Regions from separate parts of the Microbacterium sp. bgisy207 genome, predicted to be linked through region 3. Evidence: predicted binding sites of a transcription regulator. Region 3 holds the regulator's gene; each other region holds the start of a gene.

Region 1 (5,758 bases), on a different contig from region 3:
ACAGTCGACCGAGTTCCAGGGCGAGGGTGGCAAAGGCCGCGGTCGGGAAGCCGAAGCCCCACCAGCCGATGTGGAAGTGCAGGCTCCGACGCTCTCGGAAGAGCACGCGGAGCGCGAGCAGCATCCACCACACAGCGAATGCCCACATGACGCTCGCAAGCGCCACGGCGATTGCCGTCAGGCCGCTCATCGCTGCCACAGCGGATCCCATCCGGGCAAGGGCGATCACGCCCAGGCCTCCTGCTCCGAGCGGCGCCAGCCACACCCACCAGCTGGGCGCGAGATGCGGGGGAGGCGGAGCTGCCAGAAGCAGACGGCTGCCGATGATCGCAGCCAGGAGCAGGAAGAGCCCGAATCCGATTCCCCATCCGGCGAGCGCTGCGAAAGCCCACTGCGCCGGATCGCCCCCCAGCCCCAGCGCCACGGCGCGAACCAGGATGCTCGGCACGAGGACCAGGGGGACGACCGGGACGAACCAGTTGCCCGACATCGCCGCGAGCGGAACATCGGCGATGCCGATGACTCGCGAATAGAACATGTAGCCGACCGCAAGGGTGCCCAGCAGCCCGGGGATGAAGAGGGTCATCCCCGTGCCGAGCGCGACCGTCGCGTCCACGCCGCCGGAGATGCCGGCTTCGAGGGTCGCGAGCGCGAGAACCAGGAGCCCTGCCGGCCACGACGCGATCATCGCACCGATCCCGGGATTGTCGAGGTCGGCCCGGAACGCCGACGGATGCCGCGCGAGCCGCGCCAGCGAGACGACCGTCACTCCCGCGCCGGCGAGCGCCGCGAGCACGAGGAGAACGAGACCCGCCGCGGTGTCGGCATCCGTCGCGGCCAGGGGATCGCGGAAAGCGAGCAGGGAAGCCCCGGCGAGGGTCATCAGTGCAGCGCCCCAAGCCGGGTGGAAGGTTGCGAGGCGGCTGTTCGATCGGACGGTGCTCATGAGAAGAACTATACCCCTGGGGGTATTACCATCGGATAGCCTGGGCGCCAGGCGCACGCCGATACACCGGGGGACCGCATGGAGTTGAGTTCGTTTCCGATCATCGGCATCGCGCTCGCCGTGTTGTCAGCAGCGCTCTTGACCGTCGGTAACCACCTGCAGTCGGTGGGAGTCGAGCGCGCAAGCGGCGGTAGTTCCACGGGACTGGGAGCGTCGGGCTTCTGGGCACTTGCCAGAACGCCGGTCTGGCTTCTCGGCTCTGTGCTCTTCGGGCTCGCGATCCTCGCGCAGCTCACCGCGCTCGCGTTCGCGCCCCTCATCGTCGTGCAGCCCGTCGGTGTCATCGCGCTGGTGTTCGCATCCGCCCTCACCGCGGTGGTCACCCGCCGCCGGCCCAGCGGCGCCGAGATCGTCGCGATCCTCGTCGCTGTCGCCAGTCTCGCCGCCTTTGTCGGGGTCGCCGCGGCCGTCAGCGTGCAGACGACGATCACCGATCGTGAGCTGATCCTGATCCTGATCATCCTGCTCGTCGTTCTCGCGGTCACCTTCGCGGTGCTTGCTCTGCTGCGCCGGCGCGGCATCCCTCCCGTCGTCTACGTTGTGCTCGGTGGCTTGTTCGCGGGATTCGTCGCGACCCTCGGCAAGACCGTCATCCTGCGTGTGCAAACCGCCTGGGCATCCCAGGACTTCAGCGTCGATGACACCAACCTCCTGACGATCGCGTGCCTCGTCGGGATCGCGGTGGCCGGGGCCCTCTCGATCTACTTCGTGCAGACGGCGCACACCGTCAACACACCTCAGACCGTCGTGGCGGGCCTCACGATCGTCGATCCGTTCATCGCCGTCATCCTGGGGATCACCGTGCTCGGTGAAGCGGTCGGGGCGCCGCTGTGGAGCTTCGGAGTGTTCGCGGTAGCCGGAGCCGGCGCGATGTGGGCTGTCTGGCGGCTCGCCTCGATCACGCAGCCGGCGCGATGACCAGTGCCCGGGTCGCGGGCTGACCGGCGACCGGGCGAACCGGCTCGGCGAGAATATCCCCATGCCCGCATACGAGTTCTCCGCCGACCCGCGCCGCGTCGATCGGGCCACCGTTCACCACTGGCTGAGTGAACTGTCGTACTGGGCGCGTGGGCGCACGCGCGAGCAGCAGGATGCCGCGATCGAGGGCTCCCGCAACTATGGCGTCTACGACAGCCAGAGCGGTGCGCAGCTGGCATACGCGCGGATCGTGACCGACGGCGCGACCTTTGCCTGGCTCTGCGATGTCTTCGTGTCGCCCGACGCCCGAGGCCGGGGCATCGGTAAGGCTCTCATGGCGGGGGTTGTCGCGGACGTCGAACCGCTCGGCGTGCGCCGCGTCATGCTCGCCACCGCTGACGCGCACGGACTGTATGCGCAGTTCGGATTCGAGGGCGTGCGCGCCCCGGAGAAGTACATGGTTCTCGGGGCCCACTGAGTCGGCGGAAGTCGATGTCAGCGCCGGGCGGTACGCTCGCGGAATGCATCGCCTCACGCGGGACGAAGCGCGCCGAATCGCCGTGCGCGCCCAGTTGCTGGATGCCGATCGTCCGGGGGACGTCGTCGAGGTGGCGGAGCAGCTCGGCAGTATCAAGATCGATCCGACCGCGACGATCGCACCCGCAGAGCAGACCGCCTTTTGGAGCCGGATCGGGTGGGGGTACGAGCCCGGGCAGCTGAAGAAGGCCGTTGAAGATGATCGCCTGCTCTTCGAGTTCGATGGCCGGTTTTTCGCGTCGAGTCTGATGCCGTACATGGTGCCGCTGATGCGTGCCCGGCAGTTGCGTGCTGCCTCCCGCGAGTATCTTGAGGCCAACACCGCGTTTCGCGCGGATGTGCTCGCTCGGCTGCGCGCCGAGGGGCCGCTGCTGGCATCTGAGATTCCCGACACCAGCGTCGTGCAGGGCAGCAACGAGAGCGGGTGGTACGGATCGAACCAGGTCCCACGGATGCTGGAGTTGCTGTCGGTCATCGGTGAGGTGGCTGTGGTTCGACGCGAGAACCGCCAGCGCGTGTGGGACCTCGCCGAGCGGCTCTACGGTCCCGATGACGGGTCCATCACGCCGGAGGAGGCCGAAGAGCGGATGCAGCAACGGCGCCTTCAGGCTGCCGGCATTGCGCGGCAGAAGTCGCCGTGGAGCGACGTCGGCATGGCGGGGGAACCCGCAGAGGTCGAGGGGAGCGCGTGGAAGTGGCGCGTCGACCCGGAGGCCATCGCCGCGCTCGATGACGACCCGGGGGGCCGCGTCGCGATCCTCAACCCGTATGACCGGATGCTTTTCGACCGCCCCCGTCTTGTCGAGCTGTTCGACTTCGAGTTCATCCTCGAACAGTTCAAGCCCAAGGCTCAGCGCGTGTACGGCTACTTCGTGCATCCGATTCTCCTCGGCGACCGTTTCTCGGCGCTACTGGATGCCGAACTCGACAAGAAGAAGGAGAACCTGGTCATCACCGCCGTTCACGAGCTGATCCCCTTCGACGATGAGGAGCGCGAAATGGTGGATGCCGAGATCCGTGACCTCGGGGAGTGGCTCGGCGTTCCCGTGGTGTTTGCCTCAGGACGCCGGTAGGCCCAGCGCGTACCCTCGGATCATGGCGCACCGGATCTTCACGACGAGCTTTGCATCGGTCTACCCGCTCTACGTCGCGAAGGCCGAGCGCAAGGGCCGCACGAAGGATGAGGTCGACGAAATCATCGGATGGCTGACGGGCTTCGACGACCAGGATCTTGCGCGACACCTCGACGAACAGACGACATTCGAGGAGTTCTTCGCGGATGCCGACCTCAACCCGCGCGTCTCGGCGATCACCGGCGTGGTCTGCGGCGTGCGCGTCGAGGAGATCGAGGACCCGCTCATGCAGAAGATCCGATACCTCGACAAGCTGATCGACGAACTGGCCAAGGGCAAGGCCATGCCGAAGATCCTCCGGCAGGCGTGACCATGCCGCTGGTCGACCACATCGGTATATCGGTCGCTGACGTGAGCGCCACGGCCGACCGGTTCGAGCCGGTGCTCACCGAGCTCGGCTACGTCCGTACGGATGCCGGGTCCACGGTGTTCTGGACCAGCCCGGGCGAGACGGAACTCATCTTCTATCCCGCTCGCGATGCCGGGAGCGGTCCGCACGAGCACGGCCGGGTCGGCTGGCAGCATCTTGCGTTCGCGGTCGACTCGCGCGCCGAGGTGGATCGACTGCACGCGGTGGCTGTGGCTGCAGGCTGGGTAGCGGTGCGCGATCCCAAGCCCTATCCGCGCTTCACGCCCCGGTATTACGCATGCTTCCTCGAGGAGGAGAACGGCATCCGTATCGAATTCATGCACAATCCGCCCCGGGACGCCGTCGACTGACCGCGAGGACGCTGCGCCCGCACCGCTCGTCAGGTCCTGTTCTTCGGGGGAACAGTCGCTTAGGTTCGATGTGGGGCACCTCGCGATTCGAGCTCTCGCGGGAGCAGCCGGCCCGGGTTGAATGTCGGAGGTATGTTCTAATGTCGAGGCATGACGAACTCGCTGGCAGGCATCGCGGAAGCGCTGGAAGCGCTCGCTGCTGCGGGTGCTGAGCGGTCGCCCGAGTCGCTGACCGCCGCTGAGCTGGTTGCCGTGAACGCCGCTTACGGTGCCCTGCGGCGACGCGTGGATGCAGCGTTCGCGCCCGTTGCCGCCGAGATCGCGCGTCAGTCGCGGCGGGAGCTTGGCAGGGAATCTCTCGCCAGACGTCAGGGTTTCGCCTCGCCTGCGGCGCTGATCTCCACAACAACCGGGACCGGCATCGGCGAGGCGCTGCGCATCGTCCAGGTCGGCGAGGCCACCGCGCCACGGATGACGCTCACGGGTGATCCGCTGCCTGCAAAGCGGCGGTTCGTGGCCGCGTCGGTTGCTCGGGGAGACCTCGGAGTGACGCCGGCGGCGGCGATCGTGACCCTTCTCGACCGGCTCGCCCTCCGCACAGACGCGGCGCGCATCGACGAAGCCGAACGGCAGCTCGTCGAGCTTGCGCCCGGACTGCGACCCGACGAACTCTCGAAACTCCTCGCCCGTGTCGAGGCACACCTCGATCCCGATGGGGTCGAACCGCGGCACGAGGATGCCCGGGCGCAGCGCTCGCTCGTCATCCAGGAACGCGATGGCATGGTGACGCTCACCGCGAAGCTGGATGCCGAGACTGCGGCGCCCGTGAAGACGGCGATCGAAGCGATGGTGACCCAGGTCTTGCGCCGCAATGAGCACGCAGCCGACGACGAGCGCGATCTGCGATCCGTAAAGCAGCTCGCCGCCGACGCGTTGGCCGACCTGTGCCGCCACGGCCTAAGCTGCGACCGCGTTCCCACGGGCCCCGCAACCACCGTCGTCGTGCGGATGAGCCTTGAGGAACTGCAGAGCGGAATCGGGGCTGCCACGATCGACGGTCTCGATCAGCCGGTTTCGGCAGGCGCCGTCCGTCGGCTTGCGGCCGACGCGCAGATCATCCCGTGCGTGCTGGGTGGTGACAGCGAGATCCTCGACTGGGGAAGACTCAAGCGGCTGTTCACCCCCGCCCAGAAGCTCGCGCTCGCAGGAAGAGATGGCGGATGCATCTTCTGCGGCGCTCCGCCGGGATGGTGCATCGTCCATCACGCGAACTGGTGGGAACGAGATACGGGACCAACCGACCTCGAAAACGGCGTGCTCCTGTGCACCGGCTGTCATCATCGAGTCCATGACGACGGATGGGAGATCGAGATTGAGAGCACCGGCCCGACTGGCCGAGTGTGGCTCGTCCCGCCCGCGTGGATCGACCCCGCCCGGACGCCCC
Region 2 (5,758 bases), on a different contig from region 3:
AAGGGGCACGACCCGGACGGTGCGGTTCTCGTGCGCGTCCCGGTACCGTTCGACCGGAGTGCGGGGGTGCAGGCGTGCGGCGAGGATCTCGAGCGGCCCCCGGGCCTGGTTCGGGGTCTGGTCCAGGCACAGGGCGACAGCGCGCCGGTCGAACTCGGCGCGGGCTTCGGGCGGGAGGGGAGTTCCGGCATCCGTGATCGCGCGGACGTGCCCGCGGGTGATCTCGCCGCGCTCCCACGCGCACAGGGAGGTCGGGTAGTCGTCGACGATCACGCGGGCCTCGTCGATCTGCCGTTGCATCGAGCGGTCGCTGGTGCGCGAGACACCGGCGAGTTCGGCCGCGATGCCCCGCAACGCCATGTCGTGCGCGCGCACCCGGCTCGCCTGCCCCGCAGCCTGCCGGGCGGCCAGCGCTCCCGCACGCGCGAGCGCACGCACTTGCGCGACCTCTGCCGCGGCGCGGTCGGCGTTCGCGCGCTCGACCGCGGTGACGATCGCCGACAGCTCAGCGACGTCGGTGTCGCTGAAGTCGATGACCGCGTTCGAATGCATGTTCCCATGTTGACAGGGGGTTCCGACACTGTCCGGAGCGTCGTGCGAGCCGCTGGGAGCTGTCGTGCCCGCCACCGGAGGGGAGGTGTCCCACGCACAGCAGGGGCGCGCACCTCCCTGTCGCACCTGTCGCAGCCCGTCCCGTCGGGCGGCGTGCGGGAGCGCCCGACCGCCCTCAGAACAGCATGGCCGCGGCATCCGCCCGCCGCCCGCGCGAGGTGGTGACGACGGATGCCGCAGCGCGCCGCGCGGCCAGCCCGGGAACCGGCTCGCGGGGCGGCGCCTCCTCCTCGGCATGACCGTTGAGGCCGTGCACCCGCAGGAGCGGTCGTACACGCTTGGCGAGCCACTGCCGGTAGGGCTTCGGTGCGTATGCCGAGGCGCCCGGATACAGCCCGCGGTACGCACCGACCAGTTCCGGATGCTCCCGCTCGAGCCACTGCCAGAACCACTGCTTCGCACCCGGGCGAAGATGAAGGGCGCCGAACACGACCCGATGCGCCCCCGCGGCTCGAATGCGCGAGAGCGCGTCATCGAGCGCCGCGACGGAGTCGGTGAGGTGGGGGAGGATCGGCATGAGGAAGACCGTCACCCGAAATCCCGCATCCGTCGCCGCCCGCACCGTCTCGAGGCGGGCAGACGCGCTCGGGGTGCCCGGCTCGAGTGCGCGCTGCAGCGTGTCGTCGAAGACGGCGATCGACATCGCGAGCGACACATCGACCTCGCGCGCGGCCTCCGTCAGCAGCGGCAGATCGCGGCGCAGCAGAGTGCCCTTGGTAAGGATCGAAAACGGGGTGCCGGCGTCGGTGAGCGCCTGGATGATTCCGGGCATGAGCCGGTAGCGTCCCTCCGCACGCTGATACGGATCGGTGTTGGTACCCAGCATGACCGCGTCGCCCGTCCACGACGGTCGGGCCAGCTCGGTACGCAGCACGTCTGCGACATTGACCTTGACGACGATCTGCGAGTCGAAGTCGCGCCCGGAATCGAGCTCCAGGTACTCGTGCGTCCCCCGGGCGAAGCAGTAGGAGCATGCATGACTGCATCCTCGGTACGGGTTCACGGTCCAGTCGAACGGCATCGCCGACGCGCCCGGGACATGGTTCAGCGCGCTCTTGGCGACGACCTCGTGAAAGGTCATGCCCGCGAACTCCGGAGTCGTCACCGATCGCACGAATCCGCCGAGGTGCTCCATGCCGGGGAGTGCACCGTCGTCGATCGCGCCGATTGCCTGTCCGTTCCACCGCATCGCCATAGTCGAACAAAAATACGATGCCAAGTCAAGCAGGCGATATTCTGATTCGAACCGGATGCCGAAGCTGGAGGCATCCCACAAATGCGGGACTCAGTACCGCGGACCGTGAACCGCAATCCCACAGCCGGTTCGAATCCCGTGTGGTGGCGGGGCATAGAATCGCGACGGCGAGGGCGCCGATCGGCCGATTCCGCGGCAGACCCACACCATCGATGGAGAAGGAAGGGCTCACATGGAGCGCGACATCTACGACGAGGACCACGAGGCGTTCCGCGACGTCGTCAAGGAGTTCGTCAAGCGATACGTCACGAATGAGGCGATCGCCCGGTGGGATGCCGAGGGCGAGATCGACCGCGACACGATGAAGGCCGCCGGCGAGTCCGGGCTCATCGGCCTGTCGGTGCCGGAGGAGTTCGGCGGCGCCGGAATGCTGCAGGACTACCGCTTCCGCGCGATCGTCATGGAAGAGGTCATCGCGGCGGGATCCGGCTCGCTCGCGGGCGCGTTCGGCATCCAGGACGACCTCGCCGTGCCGTACCTCGTGCACATGGGCACGCAGGCGCAGAAAGAGAAGTGGCTCCCCGGGATGGCGACCGGCGAGGTGATCGGCGCTCTCGCGATGACAGAGCCCGGCGCCGGCAGCGACCTGCGCGGCATCAAGACGACCGCGAAGAAGGTCGACGGTGGCTACATCGTCAACGGTGCGAAGACGTTCATCTCCAGCGGCAAGACCGCCGACCTGGTGGTCACTTTCGTCAAGACCGGCGAGGGTAACCGCCCGGATGCCTTCAGCCTGCTGCTCATCGAGAACGGCATGGAGGGATTCGACCACGGTAAGAAGCTGCACAAGATGGGCTTCCACGGGCACGACACCGCGGAGCTCTCGTTCAGTGACGTCTTCGTTCCGGAGGCCAACCTCATCAGCGGCCGTGAGGGCATGGGCTTCGTGCAGCTCATGATGAACCTGCCGTTGGAGCGCATGTCGATCGGGGTCGCAGGCGCGGCGGCCGCACAGGCGGCGCTCGACTGGACCCTCGCCTACACGAAGGACCGCGAGGCCTTCGGCGAGCGGATCGCCGACTTCCAGAACACGCGCTTCCGCCTGGCCGACATGTCGGCGAACGTCGAGGCGCTGTGGGCATACACCGACCGCGTCATGCGTGCCTACAAGGACAGCAAGCTCAGCGCCGAAGAGGCCGCGAAGTACAAGTTCTGGGCGACCGAGCGCGAGTGGGAGGTCCTGGACCTCGGCGTACAGCTGCACGGGGGATACGGCTACATCACCGAGTACCCGATCGCCCGCGCGTTCCTCGACGCCCGCGTCCACCGCATCTACGGCGGCACGAACGAGATCATGCGTGAGATCGTCGGACGGGATCTCGCCGGAAAGCGCTGATCGACGACGTCGACACGGATGCCGTGACCGCCGCTTCCCACCGGGCCGGGGTCACGGCATCCGTCGTGTCGGTGCCGGCCACGGCACCTCGGGTCAGATCGGCGGCGCCCAGGGGAAGAACGCGACGAACAGCGCGGCTGACGCAACCCAGAAGGCGGCGATGAAGACGACATCCCGGGCCCGGAAGGGTACGAGGTGGCGCTCGGTGCGCTCGGGGTAGGCGCCGAAGGCACGAGAATCCATCGCGAGGGCAACCCGCTCGGCGTGACGGATCGCGCCCGCCAGGAGCGGGACGATGTAGCTCGCCCACCGGCGCACGCTCGCGATCGGACCGCGCCCGCGATGCGCGCCTCTCACCCGGTGTGCTTGGCGGATGATCTCGAGCTCGTGTCCGAAGCGGGGCACGAAGCGGAAGGCGGCAAGCGCGGTGTAGCCGATGCGGTAGGGCACGCGGAGCTGCTGCACACACGCGCGCACGAGGTCGGGGCCGGTGGTGCTGAGCCCGGGAATGAGCGACAGCGCGAGGATCGCTCCCAGACGCAGCCCCGTCGCGAACCCGATCTGGAGCGCGTCGCTGTGGAGGGTCCATGCACCGATCTGCAGCACGGGTGGAGTGTCGGCGACAAGCGCGGCATCCGTCCAGAGTGAGAAGCCGACGCCCAGCACGAGGATCGCGCCCGGGATCGCGAGGGTGAGCACGGCGGCGGCGCGGATGCTGAGGGCGATGCCGACCAGCAGGACGACGTAGGCCAGGGCGAGGAAGGCCAGAGGCGTCGCGAGATCGCGGACGAACACGAGCAGCACGATCGCGGGCAGGATGGCGGCCATCTTCGCGAGCGGATTCAGCGCGTACAGGAACCGCAGTGCGGAAGTACGCGGCGCTGCGGCGTAGGGGTCCTCGGCCACGGATGCCGGGATCACGGTCGATGCGGTCGTCACGGCTCGCCCCCGGGAAGGTCGGCGACGCGCGTGATCGCCGTCAGGGATGGGTGCGCTGTGAGCGGCGCGAGAGCGCGGGCGAGTGGAGGCAGCCGCAACCCTGCCCGGGCGATGAGGTCGGCATCCGCGAAGATCTCCGCCGGCGACCCGGTCGCGGTGACGCGGCCCGCCTCCATCACCGCGACGCGATCGGCGTGCTCGGCCACCAGCTGCATGTCGTGGGTGACGACGATGATCGTCGTGCCGTCCCGGTTCAGGTCGCGCAGGAGTGTGAGCAGCTCCTCGGCCCGCGCGCGATCCTGACCGAAGGTGGGCTCGTCCAGCGCGAGAACGGGGGCTCCCGCAACCAGTGCGGTACCGACCGACAGTCGCCGCTTCTGTCCTCCCGACAGCAGGAACGGGTGCACGTGGGCCCGCTCCCGCAGCCCGAACCGGTCGAGCAGAGCCAGGGTGCGGGTTTCGATCTCGGCCTCGTCGAGCTGCTGGCGGCGCAGGCCATGCGCGATCTCGTCGAACACGGATGCCGCGATGAACTGATGCTCCGGATTCTGGAACACGAAGCCCACGTGAGACCACAGTGCGCGCTCGTCGAGGCGGGCGACATCGAGGCCATCCACGTGGACCGTCCCCCGTGGCGGCGTGAGGACGCCGGCAACCGCCTGGATCAGCGTTGTCTTGCCGGCACCGTTGGCGCCGACGATCGCGAGGAACTCGCCGTCGCGCACGTCGAGCGAGACGTCGCTGAGCACTGCGGTCTTGCGTCGCCGGAGGGTGAGCCCGCGCACCTCGATGCGGGGAGCGCCCGTGCGGCCTCCCGCAACGCCGGCGTGAGGAGAATCGGCTGACACGAGGGGCCCCGGGGCGGCGGAGTCCTCGGCTGAGCCGAGCCTCCTCTGCTCGGCGGAACGGGCCGCGGGCGAGGGCTGGCTGTCGAGGGCGGCGCGCAGCTCATCGGGAGTGACCGGCAGCGGGTCGAACCGGTAGCCGGCCGAGCGCAGCCGCAGAGCTGCGAGCGTCGAGGTGGGAAGCCACACACCGAGCTCGAGCAGCTCGTCGGCTCGATCTCGCAGGATGTCATCGACCGACCCGTCCGCGACGACGACGCCCTCGGCATCCATGACGACGACGCGATTGACGAACGCGACGGCGGCGTCGAGGTTGTGCTCGATGAGCACGATGCCCCGGTCGCCGGATGCCGCGAGCTCGGCCAGCGCCGCGTAGACATCGTCGATACCCTGCGGGTCGAGGTTCGCGGTCGGCTCGTCGAGGACGAGAAGCGGTGCGCCCATCGCGAGTGCGCACGCGATCGCCAGGCGTTGGCGGCCCCCGCCCGAGAGGCGGTCCGGGTTCTCGGATCGCCGGTCCCACAGCCCCATGCGACGCAGTCCCGACTCGGCGCGCGAAAGCACCTCGGGCACCGGCAGCCGCAGGTTCTCGGGGCCGAACGAGACTTCGTCCAGGAGTGTTCCGGTCACCAGCTGCGCGTCGGGATCTTGGAACACGATTCCCACGTGCGTGGACAGCTGCGCGACAGTGTGGGTCGCGGTGTCCATTCCGGCCACCTCCACGCTGCCCGCGATGGCGGCGGGCACCGCATGCGGGATGAGGCCGTTCAT
Region 3 (5,758 bases):
CGGCTGCATCCGGCATCCTCGAGTCGGTCCAGCACCGCCCAGAGGTCACCGCCCTCCTCCGTCCAGCCGCGCGCGGCGAGAGTCGTCCCACGCACATCGAGACCCACGGCGACGAGCTCCCCGTAGCGCCCGATCACATCGGCAGCCCACTCGGGGTTTTCAAGGGCCGCGGTACCCAGATTCACCCGCTCGGCGCCGTACTCGAGCGCCAGCTCGAGGCTGCGGTCATCACGGATGCCGCCCGAGACCTCGACGCGGACGCCCTTGACCTGCTTGATGACCTTGCGGATGATCCCCGCGTTGCTTCCTCGGCCGAATGCGGCGTCGAGGTCGACGAGGTGGATCCACTGCGCCCCCTGCCGCGCCCAGTCGACCGCCGCGTCGACGGGGTCGCCATAGCTCGTCTCGGATCCCGCGGCGCCCTGCGTCAGCCGCACCGCCTTTCCGTCGGCGACGTCGACGGCGGGCAGGAGGATGAGTTCGGGCGTAGACGCGAAGTCGTTCATGGTTCCTCGGGCGGGTTCACGGAGCCCGCGGCACGCCGACGGCTCTCGGGGGCAGGCACGAGTTCAGAGGGTAGCCGCGTCCAGGCTCTCGATCCAATTCGCGAGCAGACGGATGCCGGCATCCCCTGATTTCTCGGGGTGGAATTGCGTCGCGCTGAGGGGACCGTTCTCCACGGCTGCCACGAAGGGCACCCCGTGGGTGGCCCACGTCACCACGGCGGCCGGGAAGGGCTCCTGGGCTTCCAGCGTCCACTTCTGAGCAGCGTACGAGTGAACGAAGTAGAACCGCTCCGTCTCGATCCCGCGAAACAGCGTCGAGCCCGATCCGGCCTCGACGGTGTTCCACCCCATGTGCGGGAGCACCGGCGCGTCGAGCTCGGTGACGGCGCCCGGCCACTGACCCAGGCCGATGCTGTCGGAGCCGCGTTCCACACCGTGCTCGAACATCACCTGCATCCCGACGCAGATCCCGAGAACCGGCCGTCCCCCCGCCAGGCGCCGCTCGATGAGCTGATCGGCACGCGAGTGCCGCAGCGCATCGACGACCGACCGGAAGGCTCCCACGCCGGGCACGACGAGCCCGTCAGCGGCCATGATCTCGTCTCGATCATCCGTCAAACGCGCGTCCGCACCGGCAAGGATGAGCGCCTTGACGGCTGAGTGGACATTGCCCGAGCCGTAGTCCAGGACCGCCACCGTGGGGCGCGCGGCGGAATCGGACACCGCCGTCACAGCGCGCCCTTCGTGCTCGGGATGCCGTGCACGAGAGGGTCGATCGCCTTCGCCTGGCGGAACGCACGCGCGAACGCCTTGTACTCGGCCTCCGCGATGTGGTGGGGGTCGCGGCCGGCGAGCACCCGGAGGTGGACGGTGAGTCCGGCGTGATAGCTGATCGCCTCGAACGTGTGTCGCACGAGCGATCCGGTGAAGTGACCACCGATCAGGTGGAGGGCGAACCCGTCGGGCTCGCCGTCGTGAACGAGATACGGGCGCCCGCTGATGTCGACGACCGCCTGCGCCAGAGCGTCATCGAGGGGGACGAGGGCGTCACCGTAACGGGAGATGCCGGACTTGTCGCCGAGCGCCTCGCGGATCGCGTCGCCGAGCACGATCGCCACGTCCTCGACGGTGTGGTGCGCGTCGATGTCGATGTCTCCCTCGGCGCGGATCGTCAGGTCGGTGAGGGAGTGTTTGGCGAACGCCGTGAGCATGTGGTCGTAGAACGGAACGCCGGTATCGATCGTGCTCGCGCCCGTGCCGTCGAGGTCCAGGCTCAGCTCGACGCGGGATTCGCTCGTCGCGCGGGTCACCGTCGCGGTTCGACTGCTGCTCATGCGCGAGAGTCTATCGACGCGAGTGCCTCCAAGAACGCGGTGGTCTCCTCCTCGGTCCCCGCAGACACGCGCAGGCTCCGCGGGATACCGATGTCGCGCACCAGGATGCCGCGATCGTAGAGCTGCTGCCAGGTCCGCCGAGGATCTTCGACGCCGCTGAAGAGCACGAAGTTGGTCCACGACTCGTACGCCCGGTAGCCGAGCGCCTCGACGGTCGCAGAGATGCGATCGCGCTGAGCGATGATGTCGTCCACCATCTGAAGCATGATCGGCGCGTGAGACAGAGCCGCGATCGCTGCGGCCTGCGTGAGCGAGCTCAAGTGATAGGGCAGACGCACCAGTCGCAGCGCATCGATGACGGCAGGATCTGCGGCGAGATACCCGACGCGGGCACCCGCGAACGCGAACGCCTTGCTCATGGTCCGTGACACCAGGAGTCTTTCGCGACCGGGCAGCAGCGAGAGCGCTGAGGGGGCGGAGGCAGGCGCGAACTCGAAATAGGCCTCGTCGACGACCACGATTCCGCGCGACACCTCGTAGACGGCGTCGATGACGTCAAGGCCCAGGGGTGTGCCCGTGGGGTTGTTCGGCGCGCACAGGAACACCAGATCGGGATCGGCGGCCGCCACCTGATCGGCTGCCGAGTCCGCGTCGAGGGTGTAGTCCGCGCCACGGGTCCCCGCCACCCACTCCGCGCCGGTCGCTCGCGTCAGGAGCGGGTACATCGAGTACGTGGGGGCGAACCCGAAGGCGCGACGCCCCGGCCCCCCGAACGCCTGCAGCACGTGCTGAAGCACCTCGTTGGAACCGTTGGCGGCCCAGATCTGATCGGCTGACAGACCGTGCTTGAGGTAGTCGGCAAAACCCTCACGCAATTCCAGGAACTCACGGTCGGGGTAGCGGTTGATCTCGCCGAGCGCACGGCCGATGGCATCGAGGATGTCGTCTGCCACCTCCCGCGGCACCGGGTGGGTGTTCTCGTTGACGTTCAAGGCGACAGGCAGCGGCGCCTGCGGCGCGCCGTAGGGTGTCAGGCCCCGCAGGTCGTCGCGAAGCGGGAGATCATCGAGGCGGATCGTCACCCGTCCCATCGTACGGTGCCGCGCGGCCGAGCCGCGGGCCGCGGGCGAAGGATCACTCGCTGTAGGCAGGAAGGATCACTCGCTATAGGCAGTAGGGATCGCCAGCCGCTGGCCGGCCCCGACGACACTGCCGGTCAGGCCGTTGAGGCGAGCGATCTCCGCCACGACATCACGCGGATCAACATCCGGTGCGATCTCTTCCGCGATCGACCAGAGGGAGTCCCCGGGCATCACGGTGACCGTCTCGAAAGAACCGGCGGACGCACCGCCCTCGAGCGACGCGAGTGCTGCCCCGCCTCCGAGGATCGCGCCTACGAGCACGACGATTGCGGGGAGCGCGGCAAGCGCCGCCAGAACCGCGCGCCCCCGCGCTGTCAGGCGCAGTCTCGTCGCCGTGCGGTGGGGCTGCGTGCGAGGACGGACCTCTGCGCGAGGTGCGCCGGGGCGGCTGAGAGCGATCGTCGTCATGTCATCCTCCGTCGTATCGGGGAGAGATTCGTATCCACCTCTCGGCCGGGAGGGGCGGATACGAATCTCTCTTCCGAAGTTATCTTCGAGTATTGTCGATGTCAAGCGGGGTGAGGGTCGAGCGCCGTTCGAACACGACACGCGGCCCAGCAACCCGCGAAACGCCGCCGAGGCGGTTACCGTTTCGATGAACACACGCAATCACCGACCTCCGACATTCGAAGAGGAGTGCGGAATGGGCGGGAGCGATGACAGGAGCAAGGGCATGAACGAGGAGCCGGCACGGGAGCGCACGGGCACGCGGCGGCGACGCAGCCTCAGCGAGAAGCAGCTCGCGATTCTCGAGGTGATCCAGCGGGCCATTGCCCGCAACGGGTACCCGCCGAGCATGCGCGAGATCGGCGACGCGGTCGGCCTCAAGAGCCTGTCGAGCGTGACCCATCAGCTCAATCAGCTCGAACTCAGCGGCTACCTCCGACGCGACGCCGGCAAGACCCGCGCGATGGAGGTGCTGATCGATCTTCCCGGCATGGCCGCTGAGAACCCCGCCGACACCTCTCCCGCCGTCGGAGACGCGGCCATGGTTCCGCTGGTGGGACGGATCGCCGCCGGCGTCCCCATCACCGCCGACCAGCAGATCGAGGAGATCTTCCCGTTGCCGCGACAGCTCGTCGGCAAGGGCGAGTTGTTCATGCTGCGGGTGAGCGGGGAGTCGATGATCGACGCCGCGATCTGCGACGGTGACTGGGTCGTGGTGCGTTCACAGGCCACCGCGGACAACGGAGACATCGTGGCCGCGATGCTCGACGGCGAGGCGACGGTGAAGGCCTTCCGACAGCGGGACGGTCACACGTGGTTGCTGCCTCGGAACTCGGCGTTCGAACCGATCCTCGGCGACGACGCCACAGTGCTCGGGAAAGTCGTCGCGGTCCTGCGCGCCGTGTAACGCGACGCAGTCGTTATCTCGCGGGCGCGCGGCGGTCGGGACACTTCCGCCAGAATGGCCGCATGAGCTCGCTCTCACCCGAAGACCTCGAATCCCGCATCCGTGCCCTCGAGGCCGAGAATGCCCGTCTGGCGGGTCGCACCGCCCCGTCCGGCGGGTGGTGGCGGGCCGCGCTTTCTGCGCTCGTCATCGTCATCGCCACGATCCTCGTCCCGGTATCGGTGGTGACCACCTGGGCGCGCGTGCAGCTGGTCGATGAGGATGCGTTCGTCTCGACGTTCGCGCCGCTGACCGAGGACCCCGCGGTGCAGGACCTGATCATCGATCAGGCCACCGCCGCCATCGATGAACAGGTCGATTTCGCGGCGCTGACCGACCAGGTCTTCGACGGCATCGACAGCCTGGGGCTTCCGCCCGCGGCATCCACCGCACTTGACGTGCTTCGGGCTCCCGCAGCGCAGGGGGTGCAGAGCCTCGTGAATTCGGCGGTCGAGCGCATCGTCGCGTCGGAAGCGTTCTCCGACGTCTGGTCTTTCGCGCTCCGCGGGGTTCATCGATCGATCGCGACCGTCGCCACCGCCGATGGCGGCGGCATCCTCGTCCTCGACGACGACGGGCTCGGAATCGCCCTCGGACCGATCATCGATCAGGTCAAGGACCGGCTCACCGAGAGCGGCGTGGGAGTAGCGAGTCTCATTCCGGCGATCGACAAGACCATCATCATCGGCGATGGGGAGGCGCTCATCGCCTTCCGCACCGTCTACGCGCTCGCCGACGCCGTCGGGTGGTGGCTCTCGATCGTGACGATCGCCCTGTTCGTCCTTGCCATCGCCATCGCTCGGCGCCGCAGCGTCGCCGTGGTCGGCACCGGGGTCGGGATCTTCATCGGCGGCGGCATGCTCGCGGCGGGCTTCGGCATCGGCGGGGCAGCCAGCACCGTCGTTGCCGGGCAGCTCGACCTCTCCCCCTCGGCGATCGGCGTGATCTACGGGCAGCTCACGGCATCCATGGCCCAGAGCGCGCTCGTGATCGCCCTGCTCGGGGTCGTGATCGCTGTCATCGGCTGGCTGATGGGGTCGAGCCGGTCAGCCATCGCGACACGCGGGGGCGTCAGCGGCTTCAACGCGACCATTCGCGCGACGCTGGCAGCCCGCGGCCTCGATACCGGAGGATTCGGACGCTTCCTCGCGAGGTACCGCGTCGCGATCCGCATCGCGCTCGTCGTGATCGCGGTCATCTGGCTCCTGGCGCTTCGTCCGCTCTCGTTCGGCGACGTCGTCGTCTTCCTCGCGACCGTGATCGTCGCGTGGGTGCTCGAACTGCTCCAACGGCGCGAGATCATCGAGATCGTGGTGTCGGAGCGGGACGCGGCAGCAGCCGAGCCGGATGCCGCGGCAGAGGAGTCCGAAACGGTCACGATCG

Evidence for each region. Region 3 encodes LexA, which represses DNA repair genes until DNA is damaged. Its sites were predicted from a motif close to TCGAACANNTGTTCGA; they were not measured.
Region 1: AC3ENO_RS02205 (HNH endonuclease signature motif containing protein) is a predicted target of LexA. The motif match lies at 4,439-4,454, and genes of this name have one in related genera.
Region 2: AC3ENO_RS09710 (Rv2578c family radical SAM protein) is a predicted target of LexA. The motif match lies at 1,810-1,825, and genes of this name have one in related genera.

The regions. Positions count from the first base shown of each region.
Region 1 covers NZ_JBYIPB010000002.1:111,291-117,048, forward strand. Annotated here, with positions in the region: gene AC3ENO_RS02175 (SLAC1 family transporter) at 1-946, opposite strand, end outside; gene AC3ENO_RS02180 (multidrug DMT transporter permease) at 1,025-1,924, shown strand; gene AC3ENO_RS02185 (GNAT family N-acetyltransferase) at 1,986-2,402, shown strand; gene AC3ENO_RS02190 (DNA glycosylase AlkZ-like family protein) at 2,446-3,534, shown strand; gene AC3ENO_RS02195 (DUF2200 domain-containing protein) at 3,557-3,904, shown strand; gene AC3ENO_RS02200 (VOC family protein) at 3,907-4,314, shown strand; gene AC3ENO_RS02205 (HNH endonuclease signature motif containing protein) at 4,465-5,758, shown strand, end outside.
Region 2 covers NZ_JBYIPB010000008.1:127,904-133,661, forward strand. Annotated here, with positions in the region: gene AC3ENO_RS09705 (HNH endonuclease signature motif containing protein) at 1-552, opposite strand, end outside; gene AC3ENO_RS09710 (Rv2578c family radical SAM protein) at 728-1,801, opposite strand; gene AC3ENO_RS09715 (acyl-CoA dehydrogenase family protein) at 2,040-3,203, shown strand; gene AC3ENO_RS09720 (energy-coupling factor transporter transmembrane component T) at 3,297-4,142, opposite strand; gene AC3ENO_RS09725 (ABC transporter ATP-binding protein) at 4,139-5,758, opposite strand, start outside.
Region 3 covers NZ_JBYIPB010000014.1:59,225-64,982, forward strand. Annotated here, with positions in the region: gene priA (bifunctional 1-(5-phosphoribosyl)-5-((5-phosphoribosylamino)methylideneamino)imidazole-4-carboxamide isomerase/phosphoribosylanthranilate isomerase PriA) at 1-506, opposite strand, end outside; gene hisH (imidazole glycerol phosphate synthase subunit HisH) at 570-1,238, opposite strand; gene hisB (imidazoleglycerol-phosphate dehydratase HisB) at 1,235-1,840, opposite strand; gene AC3ENO_RS12965 (histidinol-phosphate transaminase) at 1,837-2,931, opposite strand; gene AC3ENO_RS12970 (LysM peptidoglycan-binding domain-containing protein) at 2,998-3,390, opposite strand; gene lexA (transcriptional repressor LexA) at 3,656-4,336, shown strand; gene AC3ENO_RS12980 (hypothetical protein) at 4,399-5,758, shown strand, end outside.